Regions from separate parts of the Sphingobium sp. V4 genome, predicted to be linked through region 2. Evidence: riboswitches for the same ligand, from Rfam matches in the RefSeq annotation. Region 2 holds a riboswitch; the other holds the start of a gene.

Region 1 (10,736 bases), on a different replicon from region 2:
GGCGCATATTGTAGATGTCGAGCCCGAGTTCGCCGGCCGCAAGGCGGACGCGCTTGGCTTCCTCGGCAGCTTCGCGAGCCTGCGCCTTTTCGAGCACGGCGGCGGCATCGGCGCGGGGGACGACGCACACGCCGTCATCGTCGGCAATGATGACGTCGCCCGGATTGACCAGCGCATTGGCGCAGATGACCGGGACGTTGACTGAGCCGATCGTGTTCTTGACCGTGCCCTGCGCATGAACCGCCTTCGACCAGACCGGGAAGTTCATTTGCGTCAGATCGCGCACGTCGCGCACGCCCGCGTCAATGATGAGGCCGCGGCAGCCGCGTGCCTGGGCCGAGGTGGCGAGCAGGTCGCCGAAATAGCCGTCGGTGCAGGGACTGGTGGGGGCCAGCAGGAGGACGTCGCCTTCCTTGAGCTGTTCGATCGCGACATGGACCATCCAGTTGTCGCCGGGCGCGGCGGAGATGGTAACGGCGCTGCCGGCGATGCGGGCGCCGGCATAGATGGGGCGCATGTAGGAGGCGAGGAGGCCGGTACGGCCCTGCGCTTCATGGACGGTCGCCACGCCGCACTTGGCAAGGCCATCAACGACGGCGAGTTCCGCCCTTTCGATATTCTGGACGACGACACCGGACATGGAACTGCTCCTTCTCCCAAGATGGACAGCGACATGGACAGCTTTGCGACAATGCTCAAATCCGATCTGGCGCAGCATCATTAAATTTTGCTAATTATCAAATATGCAGCCCGATCAGTTCAATATCCGCCATCTCGCCGCCATGGCAGCCGTCGTCGACCAGGGCAGCGTCAGCCTGGCGGCGCGCGCGGTCAATCTGACCCAACCGGCGGTGACACAGGGCATCGCGAAACTTGAGGCGCAACTGGGCGTGCGGCTGTTCGAGCGGCAGCCTGGCGGCATGGCCGCGCTGGAGGCTGCGTGGCGGCTGAAGCCGCGCATCGACGTGGCCTTGCGCCTGATCGGCAGCAATCGGGTGACCGCGGCGCAGGTGCGCGCTTTCGTCGCGCTGGCGCGGGCGGGAAGCTATGCGGCGGCGGCGGCGGCGACAGGCGTGGCGGAACCGTCGCTGCATCGCGCGGTCGGCGATCTGGGACTGGCGGTGGGCAGCCGGCTGGTCGACCGGCGAGGTCGGGGCGTGATGCTGACCAAGGCCGGCACGACGCTGGCCCAGCGGCTGCGACTGGCGCTGGCGGAATTGCGACAGGGGCTGGAGGAACTGGCCGACCTGAAGGGCGAGGAAGGCGGGCGCATCCTGGTGGGCGCGATGCCGCTGTCCCGCGCGCGCTTGTTGCCGGAGGCCATCGCCCGCTTCCGGTCGGACTTCCCGCAAGTCGACATATCGGTCCATGAGGGATCCCATGCGGAGTTGGTCGGGCCGCTGCGCGACGGCGAAATCGACATGATGATCGGTGCGTTGCGCGACCCGGCCATGGAACTGGACCTGGGCCAGCAATCCTTGTTCGAGGATCGGCCGACCATATTGGCGCGGCGCGGCCATCCGCTGGAAGCGGGGTGGGACGCCGATGCGCTGCGCCGTTTCCCCTGGATACTACCGCCCGAAGGGACGCCGCTGCGGCAATTGTGGCGGGCGATGTTTGCTGAATTGGGCGGTGGCCTGCCAGCCGTGCCGATCGAGTGCGGGTCGGTGATGACGATCCGGCAATTGCTGGTCGGCGGCGATTATCTGACCCTGCTGTCGCATGATCAACTGGCGCTGGAACTGGAGGTCGGGTTGTTGGCGGACATTGGCCCGGCGCCAGGGGCGATCAGCCGGACGATCGGATTGACGACGCGGGGCGATTGGCGCCCGACCCGGCTCCAGCGGCAGTTCATGGAAGCCGTGGAAGCATCCGCCAGAGCAATGACTTCGTAAATTCTTATGAAGCAATGGCGGATTCGATTGGCGGGCTTTGGCGCGATGCGGCATCCGATGTCGCCATGGAGCAGGAAGTTGGTCTGATCGGGTTCGGTGAAGCGGGGTCCACCTTTGCGCGAGCGGGGGACTGGGCCGCGGCCGCCCACGTGTTCGACATACAGACGGACGATGCGACGGCGCGTGACGCGATGCTGGCGGCTTATGCCGAGGCTGGCGTGCTGCCCGCCCGTTTTCTCGAGGACGCGCTGGACGGGGTTTCGCTGGTGCTGTCGCTGGTGACGGCCGACCAGGCACTGGCCGTGGCGCAAGCGGCGGCGGCGCTGATCGTGCCCGGCACGCTCTATTGCGATCTAAACAGTGTTGCGCCGCAGACCAAGCAGGCAGCGGCGCAGGCGATCGAGGCGGCGGGTGGACATTATGTCGACGTGGCGGTGATGGCGCCGGTCGATCCGGCGCGATTGAACGTGCCTTTGCTGCTGAGCGGCACGCGGGCTGGCGACGCGGAGGCGCGGCTGCGGGCGCTGGGCTTCGGCAAGACCCGCGTCGTGGGCGCGGATGTCGGGCGGGCTTCGTCGATCAAGATGATCCGGTCTGTCATGGTCAAGGGGATCGAGGCGCTGACGGCCGAATGCGTGCTGGCGGCGGCGCAAGCCGATGTGCTGGACGAGGTGCTGGCATCGCTCGACGCGAGCGAGAAGGCGCGGCCCTGGGACGAACGCGCGGATTACAATCTCGACCGGATGCTGGTGCATGGCACGCGCCGGGCCGCCGAGATGGACGAAGTGGTCAGGACGCTGGAGGGCCTGGGTACCGGCGCCGCGATGACGCGCGGCACGGTCGCGCGGCAGCGGGCGATCGGCGGGCTGGGCGTGAAGGCGCCGCCCGAAGGGTTGGGCGCGAAGATTGGGGTGATTTCTGCCCCTGCGCCTCTTCTGAACCCGGCTTCGCGGGAATGACGGAATTTGCTGGGCGGGCGTGGTGCACCTGCGCTGGGCCGACGGATAAAGGTTGAGGAAAGAGACGCGATGAGCCTGATTATCGATTGCCACGGTCATTATACCGTATTGCCCAAGGGGCATGACGCCTGGCGCGAGGAGCAGAAGGCGGCGTTCAAGGCTGGTACGCCATGCCCGCCCTATCCCGAGATCAGCGACGCCGAGATTCGCGAGACGATCGAGGCGAACCAGTTGCGTCTCATCAAGGAACGTGGCGCCGATCTTACCATCTTCTCGCCGCGGGCGTCGGCGATGGCGCCGCATGTCGGCGATGAGGCGATGGCGAAGGAGTGGGCGATCCGCTGCAACGACCTGATCGCCCGCGTGGTGGCGATGTTCCCCGAAACCTTCGTTGGCGTGTGCATGTTGCCCCAGTCGCCCAAGGCGGACATGAGCAACAGCATTGCGGAGCTGGAACGCTGCGTCAACGAACTGGGCTTTATCGGCTGCAACCTCAATCCCGATCCGGGCGGCGGGCATTTCACCCATCCGCCGCTGACGGACAAATACTGGTATCCTTTCTACGAGAAGATGGTCGAGCTGGACGTGCCGGCGATGATCCATGTGTCGGGCAGCTGTAATCCGGCTATGCACGCCACCGGCGGCTATTATATCGCCGCCGACACCATCGCGTTCATGCAGTTGCTGGAAGGTGACCTGTTCAAGGATTTCCCGACGCTGCGCTTCATCATCCCGCATGGCGGCGGCGCGGTCCCCTATCATTGGGGGCGATATCGTGGTCTGGCAGACATGCTCAAGAAGCCCGATCTGTCGACGCACCTGATGAACAATATCTTCTTCGACACCTGCGTCTATCATCAGCCGGGCGTGGACCTGCTGGCCGACGTGATCGAGAACAAGAATATATTGTTCGGGTCGGAAATGGTGGGCGCGGTGCGCGGCATCGACCCGACCACCGGCTTCTATTTCGACGACACCAAGCGCTATGTCGATGCGCTGGAGATCAGCGATGAGGAACGCGCCGCGATCTTCGAGGGCAATGCCCGCCGCGTCTTCCCGCGCCTCGACGCCAAATTGAAGGAGAGGGGAATATGATAACAGAAGATCCCAAGCATCAGGATATTCACGAATATCTGGCCGAGTTCGAGGATATTCCGGGAACCCGTGTCTACACTGCCAAGCGCGCGCGGCAGGGCTATCACATGAACCAGTTTGCGATGAGCCTGATGAAGGCGGAGAATCGGGAGCGGTTCAAGGCCGACGAGCGCGCCTATCTGGACGAATGGCCGCTGAGCGAGGAGCAGAAGCAGGCGCTGCTGGACCGGGACTATAATCGATGCCTCGATCTGGGCGGCAATGTCTATTTCCTGTCCAAGCTGTTTTCGACCGACGGGATTCCGTTCGCCGAGGCGGTCAGCACCATGACCGACATGGCGTTCCCCGAATATCGGGAGATGATGATGAAGGGCGGACGCTCGCCCGAGGGCGTGCGGTCGATCAAGGCCAATGAAGCGGCGGCTGCCGCCAAGAAAGAGGATCGCTGAGATGGCACGGATTACTGCTGGCGTGGCGTCGAGCCATGTGCCGCTGCTGGGCGTGGCGTCCGACTTCAACAAGGATCGCGACGATTATTTCGGTCCGATCTTTGCCGGTTATGACTGGACCCGCGAATGGGAAAAGGCGGAAAAGCCCGATGTCGTGATCCTGGTCTATAATGACCATGCGTCCGCCTTCGACATGAAGATCATCCCGACCTTCGCGATCGGTTGTGGCGAGCGCTACAAGTCGGCCGACGAAGGCTGGGGGCCGCGCGCCGTGCCGGACGTGGAGGGGCATCCCGACCTTGCATGGCACATGGCGCAGAGCCTGATCCTGGACGAGTTCGACATGACCATCATCAACGAGATGGATGTCGATCATGGCCTGACGGTGCCGCTTTCCATGATGTTCGGCAAGCCCGATGCCTGGCCCTGCAGGGTCGTGCCGCTGGCGGTCAATGTCGTCACCTATCCGCCGCCGTCAGGCAACCGTTGCTGGGCGCTGGGCGAGGCGATCCGCAAGGCGGTCGAGAGCTTCCCCGAGGATCTGAACGTCCAGATCTGGGGCACGGGGGGCATGAGCCACCAGTTGCAGGGCGCGCGCGCGGGGCTCATCAACAAGGAATGGGACAATATGTTCCTGGACGGGCTGATCGGCGAGAGCGATCATCTGCGCCGGATTCCACATATCGAATATCTGCGCGAGACGGGCAGCGAAGGCATCGAGATGGTGATGTGGCTCATCATGCGCGGGGCGCTGGGCAAGAAGACCCGTGCACTGCACCGCCATTATCATGTGCCCTGTTCCAATACCGCGATCGGCCACCTGGTGCTACGCCCGGATAATGGCGAAGGGCTGGACATGACCGGCAGCGGCGTGGCGGCGATCGCGGCGGAGTGAGGATCAGGCGGGAGAGTGCGGCATATGCCTCACTCCCCCCACCCCCAACCCTCCCCTGAAGGGGAGGGGCCAATAATGGAGTAGTTTCCCATGCGTATAGCCCTGGCTGGTGCCGGCGCCTTTGGCGAAAAGCATCTTGATGGCCTCAAGAATATCGACGGCGTGACCGTCACGTCGATCATCGGCCGCGAACTGGACGCGACGAAGAAGGTCGCGGAGAAATATGGCATCGGCCATGTGACGACCGACCTGAACGAAACGCTGGCGCGCGATGACGTCGACGCGGTGATCCTCTGCACGCCGACGCAAATGCACGCGGCCCAGGCGATCGCGTGCATGGATGCGGGCAAGCATGTCGAGGTCGAGATTCCGCTGGCCGACAGCTGGAAGGATGCACAGGCGGTGCTGGCCAAGCAGCAGGAAACCGGCCTTGTCTGCATGGTCGGCCACACCCGCCGCTTCAACCCGTCGCACCAGTTCGTCCACAACCGCATCAAGGCGGGCGAGTTCAACGTCCAGCAGATGGACGTGCAGACCTATTTCTTCCGTCGCAAGAATATCAATGCGAAGGGCGAACCGCGCAGTTGGACCGACCATCTGCTGTGGCACCATGCGGCGCACACGGTCGACCTGTTCGCCTATCAGGCGGGCAAGATCGTGTCGGCGCACGCCATGCAGGGACCGATCCACCCGGACCTTGGCATCGCCATGGACATGTCGATCCAGCTGAAGAGCGAGACGGGTGCGATCTGCACCCTGTCGCTGTCGTTCAACAATGACGGTCCGCTCGGCACCTTCTTCCGCTATATCGGCGACACCGACACCTATATCGCCCGTTACGACGATCTGGTGAACGGCAAGGAAGAGCCGATCGACGTGTCGAAGGTCGCGGTATCGATGAACGGCATCGAATTGCAGGACCGCGAATTCATCAGCGCCATCCGCGAAGGCCGCGATCCCAATTCGAGCGTCGCCAAGGTGTTCGATTGCTATCGCGTGCTGGGCGAGCTGGAACAGCAGCTCGGCTGAGCTTGAAATCCCTTCGGGGTCGCAAGGAAGGGCGTGGCGGGTGACCGCTGCGCCCTTTTTGTGTTGCGCCTGCTATCGATGCAGCTTGGCAACGCGATGCGCCCAAGCTATGCCTCAGCCCGGCCGGTGGAGACGATCCGCCGGTCGTTGATCGCGCCGGTGCCCTTGCGAAGGGGCTGAAAATGGGAATGCGGTGAGAAGGGCTGGCTCCTTCGATTCCGCGGCTGTCCCTGCAACTGTGAGCGGTGAGCATGTTGCATAGGCTTTTCTGAAACAGGGAAAGCAGCCACTGGGCCGGACGCTAAATCATGCGAGGCCTGGGAAGGCCATGCAGCATCGCTATGACCCGCGAGCCAGGAGACCTGCCGGCGTCTGGTCGCTCTTGCCTGGTCCAGGGGATGGCCGTGGCACGGTATGCTCCGTCTGAGCGACGAAGAAGCGGCGGGGGCCGCATTGATGACGCGCGTCTGCGCCGGATGGCGTCCGGCGGAGCGCGCGGCCCCTGTCATGTCGCGCGACGCCGGAGTGTCTGTTCTGCCATGGTCCATCCCGAAATATCTTCCGCGCCGCGCCTGCGGCATCGCGTCACCGGGCTGATGGGCGCGCTGGTCGCGGCCAATGTCGCCGTCTGGCTCTGGGCCATCGCCCAGTTTCATGCCCAGCCGCTGATGCTGGGGACGGCGCTGCTGGCCTGGGGACTGGGCCTGCGCCATGCGGTCGATGCCGATCATATCGCGGCGATCGACAATGTGACGCGCAAGCTGATGCAGGACGGGCAGCGGCCCATTACCGTGGGTTTCTGGTTCGCGATCGGCCATTCCGCGATCATCGCCGTCGCCTCCGTCACCATCGCTCTCACCGCCAGCGCCCTGTCGCGCTTCGAGAGTTTCCGCGAGATCGGGGGCGTGGTCGCGACCAGCGTGTCGGCGCTGTTCCTGTTCACCATCGCGGTGATGAACCTGATGATCCTGCGGTCGGTATGGAAGAGCTTCGCCCATGTCCGAGCCGGCGGCGCCTATGTGGAGGAGGATCTGGACCTGCTGCTGGGCAATCGCGGCCTGCTGTCCCGCCTGTTCCGCCCGATGTTTCGGCTGGTCCGCCGCAGCTGGCACATGGCGCCGCTCGGCTTCCTCTTCGGGCTGGGGTTCGACACGGCCACGGAAGTCGCGATCCTCGGCCTGTCGGCGAGCCAGGCGGCGGATGGCGTGGCGATCGGCACGGTCTTGGTGCTGCCGGCGCTGTTCGCGGCGGGCATGGCGCTGGTCGACACGGCTGATGGCGTGGTGATGCTGGGCGCCTATGAATGGGCCTTCGTCAAGCCGATCCGCAAACTTTATTATAACATCACCATAACCCTGATCTCGGCCTTGGTCGCAATCGTCATTGGCGGGATCGAGACGATGGCGCTGGTGGGCGACAAGCTGGGACTGGACGGAGCGCCCTGGCGGATAGCCGCGGACCTGGGCGAGCATTTCAACAGCCTGGGCTTCGCCATCATCGGCCTGTTCGTCCTGTGCTGGGCGCTCAGCTTCGGGATCTACCGCTGGAAGCGCTTTGACGAGATCGAGGTGCGGGTCGCGGGCTGAACGCCATTGGCTTGGACCGAATTTTGGTCTAGGGCAGGCTCATAGATCGCGCCGGTGCCCCGCGAGGGGCTTCAAATAGGAATGCGGTGCGAGGGGCCTGTCCCCTCAATTCCGCGGCTGTCCCTGCAACTGTAAGCGGCGAGCGCGATGCACATGTCCTCTTGTCGAGGGCGGCCACTGGACCCACTGGTCTGGGAAGGCGTGCATCAAGCCTTGACCCGCGAGCCAGGAGACCTGCCGGCGTCTGGTCGCTCTTGCCCTGGTCCAGGGGATGGCCGCGGCACGGTAGGTTCTTCCGTCTGAGCGACGAAGCTGTGCGGCTGGGGCTGCACGGTGCGGGATGCCGGGCGCGGTCGCGCCCGCCCGTCGTCGCGCGCCGGCTGGCGTCCAGGAAGGGCGTCGGCAAGCCCCCGCCCGTCGTCGTTCCGGCGCGCGGGAGAATGATATGGCCGATTTGGCCAAGCTGCCGGTCACGATCGTCACCGGCTTTCTGGGCGCGGGCAAGACCACGCTCATCAGCCATCTGATCCGCAATGCGGGCGGGCGGCGGCTGGCGGTCGTCGTCAATGAATTCGGCACGCTGGGCGTCGATGGCGACATCCTCAAAAGCTGCGCCATTCCCGATTGCCCGGCGGAGAATATCGTCGAGCTGGCCAATGGCTGCATCTGCTGCACCGTGGCCGACGACTTCATCCCTACGGTGGAGGCGCTGCTGGCGCTGGAGCCGCGTCCGGACCATATCCTGATCGAAACATCGGGACTGGCGCTGCCCAAACCCCTGCTCAAGGCATTCGACTGGCCTGCGATCCGGTCGCGCATCACCGTCGATGGCGTGATCGCGCTTGCCGATGCGGAGGCGGTGGCTGACGGACGCTTCGCTCCCGACCTGGCGGCACTGGACGCCCAGCGGCGCGCCGATCCCGGCATCGATCATGAAACGCCCCTGTCCGAAGTATTCGAGGATCAGCTGGCCTGTGCCGACATGGTGCTGCTGACCAAGGTCGATCTGGCCGGGCCGGACGGCGTCGCCGCCGCCCGCGCGGTCATTGCGGCGGAAACGCCCCGGCCGCTGCCGGTGATCGAACTGGTCGACGGCGTGATCGACCCGCGGGTGCTGCTGGGGCTGGGCGCGGCGGCCGAGGATGACCTGGCGGGCCGACCCTCGCACCATGATGGCGAGGAGGATCATGAGCATGAGGATTTCGACAGCGTCGTCATGACTCTGGGCGAGATCGCCGATCCCGCCGACCTGGTCGCGCGGATCGAGGCGTTGGCCCGGACGCAGCGGATATTGCGGGTGAAGGGCTATGCCGCCGTTGCGGGCAAGCCGATGCGGCTGCTGGTGCAGGCGGTCGGCGCGCGGGTTCGGCATCATTATGACCGACCCTGGCGGCCGGGCGAAGCACGCGCAACGGCGCTCGTCGTGATCGCCGAGCATGATCGTATCGACGAAGCCGCGATCCGGGCCGTGTTGCAGGACTGAGCGTCGTCCATGCACGTCATCTTCCGCGAGACTCACGGGATCGAGGAAGCGGCTGTCCCGCAGGATCTGGGGCAGGCGCCCGCCGATCTTGTGCTGCTGTCCTTTTCGGACAGCGACCTCGGCGCCTTCGCGGCGGGATGGCATCGGGCGCAGGGACGATTGCCGACCCTGCGGCTCGCCAATCTGGCCGCGCTGGCGCATCCCCTGTCGGTCGATACCTATGTCGAACGGACCCTGAGCGGCGCGAAGGCGATCCTGATCCGGCTGATCGGCGGCGCATCCTACTGGAGCTACGGATTGCAGCAGGTGGAGGCGCTGGCGCGCACGCGCGGGATCGTGCTGGCGGTGTTGCCGGGCGACGGGCGGCCCGATGCGCGGCTGGACATCGCGTCGACCGTGCCGGTGACGAGGCTGCGCACATTGGCCCGGCTGTGCGACGAGGGCGGCCCGGCGGCGGCGGGGGCGGCGCTCGGACTGCTGGCGCGTGAAGCGGGGCTGGATGGCCCTGTCGCCCCGGTTCCGCCATTGCCGACGGTCGGGGCCTGGGATGGGAATGTGACCTGTCCAGCGACCCTTACCTTGAGTCTGACTCGGCCGCGCGTCCTCCTCATCTTCTACCGCTCCTACCTGAGCGCTGCCGACACGGAGCCGTTCGAGGCGCTGCGAGACACCTTCGCCAAGCGCGGCTTCGACCTGATCGGGCTGTTCGCGCCTTCGCTGAAGCCGGTCGAGATTCGCAGCTGGATCGCGCGCTGGGTGCGGGCGCTTGCGCCCGCCGCGATCGTCAACGCCACCGCCTTCTCGGCGCGGGGCGAGGACGGCGCGACCCCGCTCGACGGCGCCGGCGTGCCGGTGTTTCAGCTGGCGCTGGCGACATCGGGGCGGCAGGCGTGGCAGGAGTCGCCGCGCGGCCTGTCGCCCGCCGACCTTGCCATGCATGTCGTGCTGCCCGAAGTCGACGGGCGGCTGTTCGCGGGCGTGGTGAGCTTCAAGGAGGCGCAGGCGCGCGACCCGGCGCTGGAGTTTGCGCGCGGCGCGCATCGGTCCGACCCGGCGCGAACCGCCGCGGTCGTAGAGCGGGTGGCCGGCTGGATCACCCTGCGCCAGCGCCCGGCGGGCGTGCGGAAGCTGGCGTTGATCCTGTCGACCTACCCCGGCAAGGTGCACCAGATGGCCCATGCCGTGGGTCTGGATGCGATCGCCTCCGCGCAGGCCATGCTGAGCGACCTTGCCGATGCGGGCTATGGCGTCGCGGCGGCGGGCGATCTGGTAGGCGACCTCCAGATCAAGCGGTTGCACTGGCCGCTCGCCGACTATTGCGCGGCGCTGGCGACATTGCCGGGGT
Region 2 (10,736 bases):
ATGGTTTCGACTATGGCGACAAGGGACGGCGCTATAAAGGCTCCCTCACCTCCAGCCTGACACTGGGCACCGAGGCGGTCACGCACCGTATTACCGGCGCTGTCGATGTGGAGCGGGAAAGCTTCCGCAACCTGTCGAGCTTCGCTTTCATGGGCAAGCGGCATACCGACAATCTGGGCGTGGTCGGCCAGTATGAACTGACGGCGGGCGGCCTCTCGCTCGGCGGTTCGGTGCGCTATGACGAAAATGACCGGTTCGACGACACCACGACCTGGCGGGTCCAGGGCAGCTATCTGCTGCCCACGGGCACGCGCATCCGCGCCGCCTATGGTACAGGCGTCAAGAACCCGGGCTATTACGAACTTTATGGCTATATGGACGGCACCTATATCGGCAACCCGAACCTGAAGCCGGAAAAGTCAGAAGGCTGGGAGGCGGGATTGGAGCAGAGCGTCGGTGGCTGGGCGACGATCAGTGCGACCTGGTTCGATTCCACGCTGAACAATGAAATCTATACCTCCTATCCCGCACCGGCCTATGTCGCGACGCCCGCCAACCGCGACACGAAGAGCAAGCAGCATGGCATCGAAGCGTTCGTCAGCGCCCAGCCCCTGCCGCAACTGCGCTTCGACCTGGCCTATACCTGGCTGAAGGCGAAGGAGGATGGCGTCCGCGAAATCCGCCGGCCGAGGCATGTCGCGAGCGTCAACACCACGGTGACGAGTGCCGACCAGCGCTTCGCGACCACGCTGACGATCCGCTATAACGGCAGGACGACCGACACCGCCTATACCGATCCCAGCTATGTCCCCGTGACCGTGTCGATGCGGGAATATGTGCTGGTAAACCTCAGCCTCGACTACCGGGTGTCCCGCAATGTGGCGCTGTTCGGCCGGATCGAGAACCTGGCGGACGAGCAATATGAGGAAGTGTTCAGCTTCGCGACCGCCGGTCGCGCTGCCTATGGCGGCGTGCGGCTGACCTTCTGATGACAGGGACGTCGCGCCATCGCTCCGGAAGCCTGTCAGCGATGCGCGCCGTCCAACCGCATGATCTGATCCGCCATGCTACGCGCCGCGCGCGTGTAGCTGGGACCGCCGCACACCGTCCAGGCCTGTGGGATACTTATGCGTGGAATGTCGCGCAGCGCGGGATGGTGCAGCATTTCGCTGCCCTGATCGGTGATGCGGTCGGTCGCGCTTTCCACGATCAGGAAATCGGGCCGGGCGGCCACCATTTCCTCCAGGCTGACCTGCGCCAGCGCCGGCTTCCCCAGTTTTGCGGCAAGGTTCACCAGCCCCATGCGCTGCATCAGGTCGTCGATCAGCGTGCCGGTGCCGGTCATGAAGCCGCGTCGCTGATAATAGGCGGCGACCCGTCCCGCGCCCGGACGAGGCAGATCGGCGAGTTCGCGCTGCATCCGGGCGATCATCGCCTCCCCCCTGTCACGATGCCCAACCGCGGCTGCGGTCGTGCGGATCGAACGGTAAATGTCGCCCAGTCGGTCGGCGCTCTCAAGATCAAGTGTCCTCACGTCACGATCGAGACCCGTCAGAACCGCGTTGCCGCGCGCCGGCATACCCGCCACCAGATCGGGGCCGATGGTCAGTATCTGCTCGGCGGAATGGGTGAGGATCGGCAATCCGCGCGCCCTTGCCGCTTCGGCCGACATCTGGGTATCGACGGCATTGCGGGTCAATCCCGCGATCTGTCGCCGATCGGCCAGCGCCAGCACCAGTTGATCGGCACACAGGTTGAGCGACACGATCCGCTGCGGCGGCCGGGTTGCGCTGGGCGCGGCGCGGAAGGCGGTGGCCAACAGCCCGGAACCTGCCATGGCGGCACACAGGCAGGCGAAGAGAAGAAAGACCTTGCGCGACATGCGTCTTCCCATAATCGCACCTTCATGCGTGGCAAGGCGATAAGATGACAGAGACGACGCACAATCGCGCCATGCTCCTTGCCGGGTTGGCGGCCGTGGCGGCCGCTGCGACCATTGGCTCGCTGCTGCTCGGCCCGGTCGACATTCCGATCGCGCGGATCTGGGCGGCGCTCTTCGGCGGGGCGGATCATGCTACACGCGTGATCCTGTTCCAACTGCGCCTGCCCCGGACGCTGATTGCCCTTGCCGTCGGCGCTATGCTGGGGCTGGCTGGCGCCGCGATGCAGGGCTATCTGCGCAATCCTCTGGCCGAACCGTCGGTGCTCGGCACATCGAGCGCCGCGGCGCTGGGCGCGGTCGCCGCGATCTATTACGGCCTTGCAAACATCCATCCGGTGATGCTGCCGCTTCTGTCGATTGGCGGCGCCTGTCTCTCGCTGCTGCTGCTGTTCCTGCTGGCCGGTCGGTCGGAAAGTCCATTGACGCTGATCCTGGCCGGGATCGCCGTGGCGACCGTGGCGCAGGCCGGGATTGCCCTGGCGCTGAACCTGTCACCCAATCCCTTCGCCGCCATGGAGATCATGACCTGGCTGATGGGTAGCCTGGAAAATCGGTCGTTCGACCATCTCTGGATCGCCCTGCCCTGCATCGTCGCCGGCCTGGCGTTATTGCTGTGGAATGCACGATCGCTCGATGCACTCACCCTTGGCGAGGATGGCGCGCAGGCGCTGGGCGTCGACCTTCGCCGCACGCGGTTGCGGCTGATGCTGGGCACGGCCATCGGCGTGGGCGGCGCAGTAGCCGTGTCGGGCGCGATCGGTTTCATCGGCCTCATCGTGCCGCATCTGCTGCGCCCGCTGACGGACCGCAGCCCTTCGGCGATCCTGCTGCCCTCGGCGCTGGGCGGCGCGGCATTGCTGACCCTCGCAGACATGGCGGTGCGGTTGATCGACACGGCGAACGAGTTGAAGCTGGGCGTGGTGACAGCATTTCTCGGCATCCCGATCTTCCTCCTCCACCTGATGCGCGAGCGGCGGCTATGGTGATGCTCGAACTGGACCGGGTCTGCGTCGCACTGGGCCGCCGCCAGGTGCTGAGCGGCGTTTCGGCAACCTTCGGCGCCGGGGCGCTGGTAGGGATCGTCGGTCCCAACGGCGCCGGCAAATCCACCCTCGCGCGGGCCATGCTGGCGCTGGTACCCGCGCAGGGGCGCGTCCTGATCGACAGCTCAGATGTGGCCGCCATGCGCCGCGATGACCTCGCCCGGCGGATCGCCTATCTTCCCCAGGGCCAGACGCTGCACTGGCCTCTGACGGTCGAGCGCCTGGTCGGCCTCGGTCGCCTGCCCCATCTCGGACCCATGTCGCGGATCGGCCCGCACGATGCCGCCGCCATCGAGCGGGCCATGACGCGGGCCGATGTGCTGGACCTGCGGCAGCGAGTCGCGACCGAATTGTCCGGCGGCGAACGCGCACGTGTACTGCTGGCAAGGGCGCTGGCGGTCGAAGCGCCCACCCTGATCGCCGACGAACCGCTCGCCAGCCTGGACCCCGGCCACCAGATCGACGTCATGGACCTGCTCCGCGCACAAGCGCATGACGGCGCGCTCGTCATCGCCGTCCTTCATGACCTGACCATGGCGGCTCGCTATTGCGACCGGCTCCTGCTGATCGATCAGGGAAGGCTGGTCGCCGACGGCACGCCTGCGGATGTCCTTACCAACGGCCATCTTCGCGATGTCTATGGGATCGAGGCGGAGGTGCATCTGGGCGGAGCCTGGCCAACGGTCACGCCGCTGGCGCGCAGCCCGTTGACCGCGCCATCGAAATCGATGTAACGCGGCGTCGCGACAGGTTCCCCGGAGACGGGGACGAAGATGGGAACGGGACAAACCCGGCTGCCCCTGCAACTGTACGCGGCGAGCCATCGGCCATATGCCATTGGGACGAATGTCCCGAGAAGGCGGCCGACCGGCGCTGACCCGCAAGCCAGGAGACCTGCCTGTCGCCGTCGTCTTTCGCGCGGACAGGGTGAGCCGGGCGGACGGGGGTCAACCCGAGCGACGACAGGGAAGCCGCGCGAAGCGCGGTCGATGTCGTGCGCGCCAGGGCAATCGCATCGGCCGGTTCGGGCGGCATTGTCGATGGGGGGTAGCCGTGCCGATATTTGTTGAGCGAGATGTCCAGTGCTGAAGCCGGTCGATACGGGACCGGCCGTGGTGGCGTGCAACACTTGCCGTCACAGTCGCGACGCGCGGGAAGATCAGGACGGCGCGCGCGGTGGCGCGCGACTGGCCGCCGCCCTGAAACGCGTGAAGGCCAGCGATCCGCGCTATGATGGCATCGCCGTGCAGGAAATGCCGTGCCTCTTCGCCTGCCAGGATTTCTGCACCGTCCACCTGCGCGCGCCGGACAAGGTCGGCTATGTGCTGGGCCGTTTCGAGCCGGGCGAAGAGTCCGCCCGCGCCATCCTCGACTATGCCGTCCATTATGCGGCGAGCGAACATGGCCGCGTGCCCTTTTCACACTGGCCCCAGGGCGTCAAAGGTCATTTCATCACGCGCACGCCGCCACCGGGATTTGTCGCCGAATGACCAGCTATGGCTCGATCGCCGCCTTCGAAGCCGCGCTGTCCGACTTGCCTGCGCCGGATTGGGTGGCGGAGGCGGCCGCCCGCGCGCGGCAGGCGCAATTGACCAAGCCGGCTGGCTCGCTCGGTCGCCTGGAGGACGTCGCTATCTTCCTGGCGGGCTGGCAGCGCCGGGAACGCCCCCGAATGGACCGGGCGCGCGCGGCCGTCTTTGCGGGCAATCATGGCGTCACTGTCCACGGCGTCAGCGCCTTCCCGACCGGCGTCACGGCGCAGATGGTCGCCAACTTCCGCGCGGGCGGCGCGGCCATCAACGCATTGTCGGGCGCGGCCGGGCTGGACCTCAAGGTCGTCGCTCTCGACCTGGACCGGCCCACCGCCGATTTCTCGGCGGTGGCTGCCATGACGGCCGCGGAATGTCTCGACGCGCTGAATGCCGGAGCGGCGGTGGTCGAAGAAGGCCTGGACCTCCTCGTCCTCGGGGAGATGGGCATCGGCAACTCTACGTCCGCCGCTGCCATTTGTGCGCGCAGCTTCGGCTCCGCAGCGGAAACCTGGGTCGGTCCGGGCACGGGCGTCGATGACGCGGGCATCAGCCGCAAGATCGACGTCATAGACCGCGCGATCGCACGCCACGCCTCGGCGCCCCGCTCCGCCTTCGAGACATTGCGCCTCGTAGGCGGCCGGGAAATCGCGGCCATCGCGGGCGCGGTGCTGCGCGCGCGCCAGCTCTCGGTGCCGGTGCTGCTCGACGGTTTCATCTGCTGCTCTGCGATCGCGCCGCTCGCCGTCGAACGTCCCGCGATCACGGCGCATTGTCTTGCTGGCCATTGTTCGGCCGAGCCAGGTCATGCCCGATTGCTCGAACAGCTCGACCTTGCGCCGCTGCTGTCGCTGGGGATGCGTCTGGGGGAAGGTAGCGGGGCAGCGGTCGCCGCTGCCGTCGTCCGCGCTGCCTTGGCCGCGCATGATCAGATGGCGACTTTCGCGCAAGCCGCCGTCTCCGGATCGACATGAACAGCTTTCCGCTGCACCTGCTGCGCCATGGCGCACCGCTGCATCCCGGTCTGATGCTGGGGTGGAGCGACGACGCGCCCACGACGGAGGGCATCAGCGCCTGCGTGCGGCAGGTGGCGGATCTCGATGTCGAGCGACTGGCCACGTCCGACCTGCAACGATGCAGCCTGACCGCCAGCGCGATCGGCGATGGCCGGCACCTGCCGGTGGAGAGCGATCCCCGCTGGCGCGAACTGGACTTTGGCGCATGGGACGGTTTGCCGGCCAGCGCCATTGATCCTGACGCGATCGGGCGCTTCTGGAACGATCCCGACCTGCACCCCCCGCCCGAAGGCGAGCGCTGGGCGGCCTTGGTCGACCGCATCGGCGCGGCCATTGCGGACCTCGCGCCCTGCCCCACGCTGGTCGTGACCCATGGTGGCGCGATGCGTGCCGCGCTTCACATCCTCTGCGGCATCCCCCTGCCGCAGCTGTGGGCATTCGACCTGCCTTATGGTGCGCTGCTTTCGCTGGACGTCTGGCCGGGCACGCCCCGCGCCGCCCGGATCAAGGGGTTGCGCGCATGAAGGGGCTGATCCTCGCCATCCAGTTCCTGACCCGCCTGCCGATGCCCCGCGTCACCGCGGACGGCGGGGATTTCGCTGCCTCGATCCGCTGGTTTCCGGCGGTCGGCTTGATCATCGGCGCGATGATCGCGGTCGCTGCCTGGGGTGGCGCGCTGATCGATCCGTGGCTCGGCGCCCTCGGCGCATTGACCCTGTGGGTTCGGATAACGGGTGGGCTTCATCTCGATGGGCTGGGCGACATAGCCGATGCCGCCGGCGCAGCGCACAAGGACCGCGCGCGGCTGATCGCGGTCCTTGCCGACCCCCATGTGGGCAGCTTCGCGGTCGTGACCATCGTCCTGCAACTGATCGCCAAGCTGATCCTGCTCCGCCTGCTCATCGAGACGCAGGCTTTCTCCATGATCGCGGTCATCCCATTTGCCGCGCGTATCGGTCCCCTCTTCTGGTCCCGCGCCCTGCCGCAACTTCATGATGGGCTGGCGGCGCAGTTCCGCAACGCGGTTCGTGTGCGCGATCTTGCGATATGGACCGCGGCCCTCGCCGTCATTGCACTGGCCTCTCCCCCGCTGCTCGCGACGCCCCTGATCCTGCCGCTCTGGGCCATGTGGCTCCGTCGCCGCATCGGCGGCATTTCGGGTGACGGGCATGGCGCGGGCATCGAGGTGGCGGAAAGCCTGCTGCTCCTGTCTGCCTTGCTGTGGGTTCAGGCGGCATGACGGACATCTGGACCTGGCATGGCGGCGCGCTGGAGGCGGCGAAACGCCATTTCGGGGCGGGCGCGGAACCGTGGATCGACCTGTCGACCGGCATTAATCCGAAAGCCTGGCCCGGCACGGCGGGACTCTCCATCGACTGGCGGCGCCTGCCCGAACCCGACAGTTTGCGACAACTCGAAACCGCAGCAGCTGTCCATTTCGGTGTCGACCCGCAGCATGTCTGCGCCGTACCGGGAACCGAAACGGGGTTGCGACTGGCGGGGTGCCTGATCGGCGGCCCGGCCCGCCATGTCGCTCCCAGCTATCGCACCCATGGCGAAATGATCGTAGGCTCCAGAGCGATCGAATGGATCGCCACGGGCGGCTCATCGGAAACGCTGATCCTCGCCAATCCCAACAATCCCGACGGTCGGTGGCTGGACCGGGAGCAAATGCGCGCATTGCTGGAGGCGCGCGCGCATCACGGCTGGCTGCTGGTCGACGAAGCCTTTGCGGACAGCGATCCGGCGATCAGCGTTGCATCTTTGGTGAGCGAAACGCGAAGGCTGCTCGTCTTCCGCTCCTTCGGCAAATTTTTCGGGCTGGCCGGCGTGCGCCTTGGCTTCGTGATCGGCCCCTCGCAAGTGCTGGCGCCGTTGCGGGAGCAGTTGGGCGCCTGGCCACTTTCCACGGCGGCGATCGCGATCGGGACCGCCGCCTATCGCGATCGACCGTGGATCGCGGCAACCCGCGAGCGGTTGGACCACGAAGCCGCGCGGCTTGACGCCGTGCTTGTGCGATGCGGGCATCAGCCGATCGGTCGCTGCCCGCTGTTCCGGCTCATCGAGACGGACGAGGCGCCTCAACTGTTCGACCGGCTGGCCCGCGCGGCGATCCTGACGCGGCCCTATGAGCCCGACCGTCGCTGGTTGCGGATCGGACTGCCGCCCGACCAGGCGGCGCTTGACCGTCTTGAGCGGGTCATGGCGCATGGCTGATCCGGTCGCGCTGGGCGCACTGATGCTGGACGCCGCGCTCGGCTGGCCCCATTCGCTCTATCGCCGCATAGGCCATCCGGTCGGATGCTTCGCGCGCCTGATCGATGGATGCGAGACGCGCTGGAACCGGCCGGAGCGATCATTCGCCGTGCGCCGGGCGCTGGGTATTGTCACGGTCCTGATGCTCGTACTGAGCAGCGGCGGCCTGGCCTGGATGCTGGCTCGCCTCGCAGCCCAGGTTCCGGGAGGTCTTGCCTGGACGGCTCTTGCCCTGTTCGCTTGGCCGGGACTGGCCCAGCGCAGCCTGTTCGATCATGTCCGCCCGGTAGCCATCGCGTTGGAAACCGGCGATCTGCCGGCCGCCCGCATCGCCGTAAGCGCCATTGTCGGCCGCGACACGGCGGCCCTTGAAGAATGCGGGGTCGCACGGGCCGCCATCGAAAGCCTCGCCGAAAGCTTTTGCGACGGGGTCGTGGCTCCGCTCTTCTGGCTGTTGGTCCTGGGGCTGCCCGGCATCTGGGTCTATAAGGCCATCAACACCGCGGACAGCCTGATCGGTCATTATGAGCAACGCTGGCGCGCTTTCGGCTGGGCCGCAGCCAGGACGGATGATCTGCTCAATATCATCCCGGCGCGACTGTCCGGCCTGCTGCTCTGCGTTGCGGGCGGGGGCGGCTGGCGTATATTGTTGCGCGACGCGCGTAACCATGCGTCCCCCAACGCCGGGTGGCCCGAAGCGGCCATGGCGGGGGCGCTTCGTGTCCGCCTTGCCGGCCCCGTATCCTATGACGGTCATGTCCATGCCAAGCCATGGATCGGGGACGAGGGACTGGATGCGATCGCCGGCGATGTCGGACGTGCGCTCGCCATTTACCGCCGCGCCTGCATTCTGCTGTGGCTGATCGCCGCTGTCGTCGCGTGGTTGTCATGACCCTGCCCAAAAGGAGCTTTGCATGGACGGACATCGCCTTTTCGTGCTGGGTGGCGCCAGATCCGGCAAGAGCCGCCATGCCCAACACCGCGCCGAGTCGCTTGAAGGACGCCTGACATTCGTCGCGACCGCCCAGGCCCATGATGATGAAATGCGCGACCGCATCGCCCGGCATCAGGCCGATCGCGACCAGCGCTGGAGGACGATCGATGCTTCCGTCGCTCTCCCCGAAGCGATCCAGGCGCTCGACGGCCGGGACCATGTCGTACTGGTCGACTGCCTGACCCTGTGGTTGTCCAACCTCTTGCTGATGGATGCCGACATTCCTGCCGCGTGCGATCGGTTGACGCGGGCCATCGGTGACTTCTCCGGTCACATCATCCTCGTCGCAAATGAGGTCGGGTTCGGGATCGTCCCCGACAATGTGCTTGCCCGCCGGTTTCGCGACGATGCCGGTCGGTTGAACCAGCGGGTGGCGGCGATTGCCGATGAAGTCCTGCTGGTCGCAGCAGGGCTGCCGCTCCGTCTGAAATAAATCCGTGCGCCGCCAGTAGAATATCTGCCGATCGGGCCATTGCGGCGCTCCGCCTTCCATCGCTACAATGCAGCCTGCACCGTCCGTTGGAACATATCGCGTCATGCCTTTGCCGGCCCATCTTCCGAACAGCCGACATGACTGAGATCGCAGTCGCACGCACGCAGGACATGCGCTTCGTGCCTGGTGGAACCTTCCTGATGGGCTCGGACCGCTTCTATCCGGAGGAAGCGCCCGCCCGGCGGGTCCAGGTCGACGGCTTCTGGATAGACGAGGCGCCCGTCACCAACCGGGATTTCGCCCTGTTCGTCGCGGCCACCGGTTACCGTACACTGGCGGAAATCGCGCCGGACGCCAAGGATTATCCCGGCATGGACCCGGCCATGGCGCGGGCCGGATCGCTCCTCTTCCAGCGCACAGCCGGCCCGGTGGACCTTTTCGATTACAGCCAGTGGTGGACTTTCAGCTTCGGCACGGACTGGCGCCATCCCCACGGCCCGGACAGCAGCGCGGAGGAATTGCCCGATCACCCCGTGGTTCATGTCGCTTATCAGGATGCCGAAACCTATGCCCGCTGGGCCGGCAAGGCGCTGCCGACCGAGGCCGAATGGGAATATGCCGCACGGGGCGGCCTGGACGGGGCGGACTATGCGTGGGGCGACACGCTTGCGCCTGACGGACGGATGCTTGCTAATTACTGGCAGGGCGCCTTTCCCTACGGCAATACGCTGGAGGACGGCTATGAGCGCACGTCGCCCGTGCGCTCCTATCCCGCCAATGGCTATGGCCTCTACGACATGATCGGCAATGTATGGGAATGGACGACAGACTGGTTCGCCCAGCACCGGATAGAGCGCAAGGCGAAGGGGAGTTGCTGCGTGCCGTCCAACCCCCGCGGCGGGACGAAACGTGAGAGCTTCGACCCAGCGACGCCCCGCGTCTCCATCCCCCGCAAGGTGCTGAAGGGCGGATCGCATTTGTGCGCCGCCACTTATTGCCAACGCTATCGGCCGGCAGCGCGCCATCCCCAGGCGGTGGACAGCGCGACCAGCCATATCGGCTTCCGCTGCATCGTTCGCGATCATGGATGAAGATAGCGCGGAACCCTGCACGCCACAGACCATTGTCGCCGGCGTGACAAAAGCCACTCCCTTCACGCTCGCCTTCGACTGCTGGAGCCTCGGCGTCGAGGCCTGGTCCGTGATCGGGCTGCGCATTCCCCGCCTGATGGCCGGCAATCCGGCGGCCGCGATCGAGGCGCACCGGATGGTTGCGGAAAAGATCGAGGCAGTCGCAATCCTGCAATGGAAGATGATGACGGGCGAACTCGGACGAACGGGCCACGAAGCGCTCGCCCATTCGGTCGCCCATTACCGCAAGGCGGTGGCGAAGAACCGGCGCCGTCTGGGCGGAAGGCGCGCCGCGCGGGGATAAACGCGATCGGCACCAAATGAAACGGGTGCGGAACAGACTGGTCGCCTCGGCGTCTCACCAGGATGGACGATCATTTGAAACCCGACCAT

What was found. A riboswitch is a leader RNA that binds a small molecule or an ion and turns the genes downstream of it on or off. The one in region 2 is predicted to bind cobalamin.
Region 1: another riboswitch for cobalamin. It lies ahead of K3M67_RS17290 (HoxN/HupN/NixA family nickel/cobalt transporter); the one in region 2 lies ahead of K3M67_RS07185 (DUF1636 domain-containing protein).

What each region holds. Positions count from the first base shown of each region.
Region 1 is NZ_CP081002.1:349,791-360,526, reverse strand. Features, by position in the region: gene ligK (4-carboxy-4-hydroxy-2-oxoadipate aldolase/oxaloacetate decarboxylase) at 1-640, opposite strand, end outside; gene K3M67_RS17320 (LysR substrate-binding domain-containing protein) at 744-1,895, shown strand; gene K3M67_RS17315 (NAD(P)-dependent oxidoreductase) at 1,961-2,854, shown strand; gene K3M67_RS17310 (amidohydrolase family protein) at 2,924-3,949, shown strand; gene ligA (protocatechuate 4,5-dioxygenase subunit alpha) at 3,946-4,398, shown strand; gene K3M67_RS17300 (class III extradiol dioxygenase subunit beta) at 4,400-5,293, shown strand; gene K3M67_RS17295 (Gfo/Idh/MocA family oxidoreductase) at 5,384-6,322, shown strand; cobalamin riboswitch at 6,463-6,706, shown strand; gene K3M67_RS17290 (HoxN/HupN/NixA family nickel/cobalt transporter) at 6,862-7,908, shown strand; cobalamin riboswitch at 7,944-8,164, shown strand; gene cobW (cobalamin biosynthesis protein CobW) at 8,354-9,391, shown strand; gene cobN (cobaltochelatase subunit CobN) at 9,401-10,736, shown strand, end outside.
Region 2 is NZ_CP081001.1:1,407,284-1,418,019, forward strand. Features, by position in the region: gene K3M67_RS07165 (TonB-dependent receptor plug domain-containing protein) at 1-989, shown strand, start outside; gene K3M67_RS07170 (ABC transporter substrate-binding protein) at 1,025-1,882, opposite strand; gene K3M67_RS07175 (FecCD family ABC transporter permease) at 1,954-2,928, shown strand; gene K3M67_RS07180 (ABC transporter ATP-binding protein) at 2,922-3,719, shown strand; cobalamin riboswitch at 3,717-3,901, shown strand; gene K3M67_RS07185 (DUF1636 domain-containing protein) at 4,068-4,475, shown strand; gene cobT (nicotinate-nucleotide--dimethylbenzimidazole phosphoribosyltransferase) at 4,472-5,488, shown strand; gene K3M67_RS07195 (histidine phosphatase family protein) at 5,485-6,054, shown strand; gene K3M67_RS07200 (adenosylcobinamide-GDP ribazoletransferase) at 6,051-6,770, shown strand; gene K3M67_RS07205 (threonine-phosphate decarboxylase) at 6,767-7,747, shown strand; gene cbiB (adenosylcobinamide-phosphate synthase CbiB) at 7,740-8,678, shown strand; gene cobU (bifunctional adenosylcobinamide kinase/adenosylcobinamide-phosphate guanylyltransferase) at 8,701-9,213, shown strand; gene K3M67_RS07220 (formylglycine-generating enzyme family protein) at 9,351-10,304, shown strand; gene K3M67_RS07225 (hypothetical protein) at 10,297-10,647, shown strand; gene K3M67_RS07230 (formate/nitrite transporter family protein) at 10,722-10,736, shown strand, end outside.